One region of the Streptococcus parapneumoniae genome, then DNA from elsewhere that is predicted to be linked to it. Evidence: predicted binding sites of a transcription regulator. Region 1 holds the regulator's gene; the other holds the start of a gene.
What was found. The regulator HrcA, encoded in region 1, represses chaperone genes, less so after heat shock. The targets are predictions, from matches to a motif close to TTAGCACTCNNNNNNNNNGAGTGCTAA.

Region 1 (3,429 bases):
GCCACGGCGAAGAGTATCGTCTTTGGTTCGCTTCGCTCACTATTGCAAAGCTGAACTACTTTTTTATCTTTCTTCATAGTTTATTGTCGTTTCGGACAAGTTTTCTATTATGTAAATTGCGACACGAGAAATCGAAATCGATTTTATTTCGACGACGAGTTAGTAAGGAGGCTAGGTAAACGCCATAGCGATTGCCGTTTTCTGACGAGTTGCTTTAGCTACCGTCAGAATTGCCTAGTTGTACACCACTACCATGGCTGGGCGTAGGATGCGGTCATGGAGTTTGTAGCCTTTTTGGAAAACTTGGGCGATGGTATCTGCTGGATGTTCATCGTCTGCTGGGAGAGTTTGGATGGCCATATGGTAGTTATGGTCAAATTCACCGTCAGCTGCGATTTCTTCGATTCCTTCTTCTTTCAAAGCGTGAATCAAGCTTTCTTGCACCATCTCCAATCCTTTTTTGACATCGTCTGTCAATCCTTCAACCGCGAGTGCACGCTCAAGGTTATCCAAAGAAGGGAGAATCGCTTTTGCCAAGTCCTGGCTACGATAATGTTGCAAGTTTTGACGCTCTTCATTGGCACGGCGTTGGATATTTTGCATTTCTGCATGAGCGCGAAGGTATTTATTTTCGAACTCATCTGCACGTTCATTTGCCAAGTCCAACTCAGACTTCTCAGGAGTCGTTTCTTCAGTTGTTTCCACAACTTCCTCTTCTTGAACTTCTTGAACTTCTTCTACTTCTTCATTTTTTATATCTTGGACCATTTTCGCCTCCTTTAATGATTTCAATCTTAATGTACTTCGTAATGATTACTACTAAGGTAGCGGTAAAAATCTGTCAACTTCATGGTCAAAACACGGTTGACCACATTGACTTGGTTGATTAGCTGTTGGTAATCCAGATTGACTGGACCGATAATGGCTAGAATTCCAACTCCCCGATAAGGAATGAGGAACTTGCTACTAATCACCGCTAGGTCAGCTAGACAGGACTCTTGACTGTCCGCAACACGAACATTTTGCATCTGATCTTCATGCAAACCCTCACGAATCTCCAGAGCCACCTTTTGCGGTTGATCAAAGAACTGATAGGCTGCTAGATTGGCAAAATTCAAGAGATTAACCTTGCCCGCCACCACAATGTTTTCGTTGAACATTTCCTTAAAGATATGTTCAAAGAGATCGATAACATTGTCCGTTGTTGTAAAGTAACGCTGGATAATCTGCGGAATCTCCGTCCGAATCTTGTAGTGAATATCTAGCACGGTGTGGCCGAGAAAACGTTCCTGAATAATGTTCTTCAGTTTCAGCAAATCCTCCTGCAAGAAGTTCCTTGGAATCAGAAATTGACTGGTAACCGTTCGAGACTCGTCTAGGGTGAATACCGCCAAGGCTGTATGTTGCCCCAAAACAACGATATCAAAGGCTGTCAATCGTTGTCTGCTCGGCTCAACGTCCAGTGCTACTACCGTACAGCCACTCAGGTCTGTCAGTAGATTAGCAGCTTCTTGCAGAATATCTTCTAGCTTGAAGAATTCCTGATCAAAGGCTTTGACAATCTCGTAAACCTCATTTTCAGCCAGTCGGTCAAAATCCAGTGAGTGTTTTACATAGTACTGAAAACCAGCAACACTTGGCATCCGACCACTTGAAGTATGAGCCTTCTCAAGCAAACCTTGCTTTTCTAGAGCCGCCATGTCATTACGAATGGTTGCACTGCTAGAGTTAATAGACTCTTGCAAGGCTTTGGATCCGACAGGTTCGTGCGTTTTGGTAAAGATGTCAATAATCAGATTTAGAATATCCTGCTGACGCTCTGTAACCACCTCATCACTCCTCTCTGTCTGATCGATTAGCACTCGACACACTCAAGTGCTAACTTATGATTCTATTATACACCCTTAAAAGAGAATGTCAAGACAAAAACTCAAAAAATTAGCACTCTTTTATCAAGAGTGCTAAAAATCAGTCTAAAGACCTAGAACCCTACCTCCCATCTACTTGGTATTTCCTTTTAAGTCTGAAAAAACTATGGATTAGATAAGAAATCATAAAGGAATATAGAGCAAAAATGACAAAGAAAGATTGCGACAGTTCTTCTCGAAACAAACTCATACAAACAACAAGACCGCCTGAGAAAGCAACTGTACATGAACGAAATCTATATCGCATAACTTCCCATCTGAGCCCCTTACTCATATAGACTTGATCCTCTGGAAGTAAATTAGAAGACGATTTACGAAGAATCGAACAAAAACCTCTTTCTATCAATTCCCAACCTCTATTTCTAAAATCTTGCAGTTCATGCTTATATTTTTTAAGAAATCTAGAATCATAGATACAGTAGATGACATCGTCTGGTTGACATTGGTCAAAATAGAACAAACCAAAACGACTCGTTCTATATCTCCAACCCTTCAAATGCATCTCATGTAAATATTCTTCTTCCTTGTCCAAATCAACAATGGTGAAAATCCGAAATTGTACTTTGCTATTCATTACCTTACCTCCAAATCAGAAAACATACATAGTTTTATTTGTCAGATAATTCTTTCCACTTTTGAAACAATCTCCCAAAAATATAAGAAATCTGAATCGAATGAACTATCAATAAAACACCATCTATTATAACAATCAAAAACATTTCCCAACTGAAAGAACTACCTCCAGCGACAAACTTTGAGAAAACCGGTAGTAGAGCTAAAAAGAGAAGCAAAATAGGAAGCATCCGCATTGTTAAAATCCGTTTGACCATAGCTAGCTTCCCGGCCGCGTCATTATAAATTTCAAACTCGGCATCCGACTCAATTCCAGAATGAAGTTTTCTAAAGTAGGAAAAACCATTAAAGTCTGTAATATGCTCCCAGCCACAGTCTTTAAATAATTGTAAATAGGAGGCTCTATCGGATTTTTTCATGGGATAAAAGTCCAACTGATAAGACACCTGCTCCGGTTGGCACTTTTCAAAGGTATACTTAACTGCAACTACTAAGTTAGAGTAGGTTACCTTCTTGAGTTTCCAGCCCTCAGCATGCATTTTTCTAAGATATAAAGCCTCTCTATCATAATCCGCAATGGTAGCAATTCGATAAACAATTTTCTTTTCCATCATCCTTCCTCCCGACTATTTCTGTAGAGGCGTTCAATACGTTTCAATTCAATATCTAAGACTTTGCGTCCCAAGTCTGTAATCTGATAGATTTTCCGTTTTTCCTCTTCGCGGACAAAGGAAATCAAACCATCCTTTTCCATTTTTGACAAGGTCCCATACATAGTTCCAGGACTAATCGAAACTTGCGAATCTGTCATCTCCTTGACCTTTCGCGTAATACTATAACCATGACTTTCCTTTTGCAGACAGAGCAAGATATAAAAGCCCGTTTCCGTCATCGGAAGATAAACTCGACGAATCTTATCCGTCAATTC
Region 2 (3,429 bases), 870 kb from region 1:
ACCAGGTGCCTTAACTGCTACTACGTTGAAGGTTCCACGAATCTTGTTCAAAACAAGAGTTGGAAGAGCCTCACCATCTACATCATCCGCAATAATCAAGAGTGGACGATTGCTTTGGAGAATACTTTCTAGGAGTGGCAAGATTTCTTGGATATTTGAAATCTTCTTATCGGTAATCAAAATGTATGGATTTTCAAGGTCAGCTACCATTTTTTCGCTATCTGTCACCATGTACTGTGAAAGATAACCACGGTCGAACTGCATTCCTTCCACAACTTCAAGCTCTGTTTCCATACCACGTGACTCTTCGATTGTGATAACACCATCTTTACCAACTTTTTCCATGGCTTCAGAGATGTACTCACCAACTTTTTCAGAACGAGAAGATACGGCTGCAACCTGAGCGATAGCTTCTTTGTTGGCAACAGGGATGGCGTTGTTTTTCAAAGCTTCTACTGCTGCTGTAACTGCTGTTTCAATCCCACGACGAATTCCGATTGGATTGGCACCTGCTGTGACGTTTTTGATTCCTTCGCGGACAATTGCTTGGGTCAAGACTGTTGCAGTTGTCGTTCCGTCACCTGCGATATCGTTGGTTTTTGAAGCTACTTCTGAGACCAATTTGGCACCCATATTTTCAAAATGGTCTTCCAATTCGATTTCTTTGGCAATAGTTACACCGTCATTGGTGATGAGTGGTGAACCGAATGATTTTTCAAGAACGACATTACGACCTTTTGGTCCCAAGGTTACTTTAACAGTGTCTGCAAGGATATCGACACCACGGACCATAGCTGAACGGGCATCTGATGAAAATTTAATTTCTTTTGACATACTTACTTTCTCCTTCTATTCTTCAGTGATTGCCAAGATGTTCGCTTCGCCTACGATGATGTACTTTTCATCGCCATCTTTGACATCAAGACCTGCGTGAGCTTCAACTAAGACACGGTCTCCAACCTTGACACTTGGAGCCACCAAGTCACCGTTCAAGGTACGAACACCTTGTCCAGTAGCTACAACTTGGGCTGTTTTTGTTTTTTCTTGGGCTGAACCTGCAAGGACAAAGCCTCCAACAGTTTGTTCTTTTTCTTCTACTTTTAAGACAACACGGTCTCCTAATGGTTTCAACATCTGATTTCCTCCATAATGAGATAGATAGTATTAGCACTCTTTAGACCTGAGTGCTAAATCATAGTTCTATTGTATCACTTGGTCAGAAATAGTCAAGAAAAAAGTCTGACTTTCTGAGGATGAATATATAAATTTCTTTATCCTAATTTTGCACTTTAATAATGTAGAATTTTAACGAACATGATTTATGAAATTAGTATTTTCGTTAATTCTTTTATAAAAAATACCGAAACTCTAAATCCTTATATTACGTATATATAAAAAACAACGATTATAAACCGTTGCTTTTTTACATACTATTAATATTTCAATCCTGGATTGAAAAATCCTAAGGCTACTCCTACAAGTGCAATAACTACCAATAATAGCATCACCCAATTTGGAGAAACTTTCTTTTTAGCCATCAGCCACCAACATAGAACAATAAAACCTGCTGTTAAAAGACCTGGATAAACACCATCAATCTTTTCTTGTAAGTTTAAAAACGTTTCTCCATCTCCATTTTTCAGCTCTAGCGCCGTAGTGACAGATACCCAAGTTGCTGCAACAGCTCCTATGACCATACCACCAACAACACTAATTGCTTTTCTTAGCGCCTGACCTTTAGGACCTACTAAAAATTCTACTGCTTTATCTCCAAGTTCATATCCTTTAAAATAAGCAAAACGCATTCCAAGATAGACTAATAGATTCCATGCAATAATATAGAATATTGCACCAGAAATATTTCCTCCTTTAGAAAGACCTAGAGCTATCCCCAAAAGAACAGGAATTAATGTTCCTACAATAAGTGAATCTCCAATACCTGCAATAGGCCCCATTAGACCGGCTCGCATTCCATTGATGGTCTCACTATCTACGGCATCTCCATTTGCACGCGCTTCTTCCAAACCAGCTGTTATCCCAACTACTAGAGAACCCAGCTGCGGCTCAGTATTAAAGAATGCTGTGTATGTTTGCATAGCTTCTTTTTGTTCTTCCTTAGTATCATACATTTCTTCCACTATTGGAAGCATAGAAGTTAAATATCCAAAAGTTTGCATATGTTCTTGAGAAAAACATGTCAGATGTCCATAGAACCAGTGGTGAAATGATTTTGTCAATGTTTTTCTTGATATTTTTTTCGACTCATTCTAAATATCCTCCTCTTCATCAAATCCCATATCACTGACAACTGCTGTCGTACGGGCAGATTTAACAACTTCTAATTCATAATAAATTACTGCAAAAATTAATGACACAACACCACTTGCTACTAAGTTCAAGCCTAAAGATTTTGCTAACGTGAACCCGACAAAGAAAGGAATAAAGTCTGTTGTTTTTGTAACAATTTGTTTCAAAAGTATTGCAATACCCACACATGGAAGGAGTGCTCCTACAGTAAATAGAGACTTCATTACAAAACCATCCATCGGAAGATATACTTTCATAAGATCAACCATATCTGGTCCAAATTTTGTAATAATCATTGTTGGTAAGAAAGAAAAGATAAAATGTGAAATCCAAGGATATACCCAATCAACAGCATATAACTTCTTAAAATCACCTTTCTCTACAGCTTTCCATCCAATGTGTTGCCAAAGCAAGTTCATAGTAGCTGTACCATAGAATAAAACAGTTCCAATTGTTCCAACCGCGGCTCCAATTGGCGCTGCTGCTGCTGCAATCGCCACTTCACCTGAAATATTATTTGCATGAACAAATAGGATAGATAACGGAATTCCGATATAAGAAATTGCCCGTACATCGGCCGATACAGTTCCACCAGGTGTCACTAAGGCAATATATAATACCTGTAAAGCCACACCAACGATTACCCCTGTTGTTATATCTCCTAATATTAAACCTACAATTAAACCACCAACTAATGGACGCCCCAAAGTATAGTTACCAATACTGGATCCCCCCATACCTGGCATCGATGCTAAACTTGCAAACAATCCTAAAAGAGCTGCTTGAATCCAAGAAATTTCCATCATTTTGTCTCCTTATTTCATTATTAAAATCCAAATTTTGATTTAAAATCACTCCAATAGCCAATAGATACATCTGATAATAATTGGAATCTAACTTTATATCCTGCTTTTTCAATTGCTTCTAATGCAACTGCTTCCTCTTGAGTAATTGATTGATTATTTCCCAACTTGATAGCACCTGGTCTATCGTTAGCAGGTCCTACAATAATCTCTTTAACATCTCCTGGAATAAAGCCCTGGTCTACTAAAATTTCTTTCATATCAATTGGATTCTTAGTAATCAAAAAATATCTACTATCCGATTCTGTTACTTTAGATG

Region 2: the regulator HrcA is predicted to act here: its motif matches at 1,165-1,191, upstream of groES (co-chaperone GroES).

The regions. Positions count from the first base shown of each region.
Region 1 covers NZ_AP026968.1:1,817,963-1,821,391, forward strand. Annotated here, with positions in the region: gene grpE (nucleotide exchange factor GrpE) at 235-768, opposite strand; gene hrcA (heat-inducible transcriptional repressor HrcA) at 795-1,829, opposite strand; gene SP4011_RS09215 (DUF2812 domain-containing protein) at 1,990-2,502, opposite strand; gene SP4011_RS09220 (DUF2812 domain-containing protein) at 2,537-3,112, opposite strand; gene SP4011_RS09225 (PadR family transcriptional regulator) at 3,112-3,429, opposite strand, start outside.
Region 2 covers NZ_AP026968.1:358,715-362,143, reverse strand. Annotated here, with positions in the region: gene groL (chaperonin GroEL) at 1-834, opposite strand, end outside; gene groES (co-chaperone GroES) at 850-1,134, opposite strand; gene SP4011_RS01955 (PTS system mannose/fructose/sorbose family transporter subunit IID) at 1,434-2,237, opposite strand; gene SP4011_RS01950 (PTS sugar transporter subunit IIC) at 2,268-3,110, opposite strand; gene SP4011_RS01945 (PTS sugar transporter subunit IIB) at 3,134-3,429, opposite strand, start outside.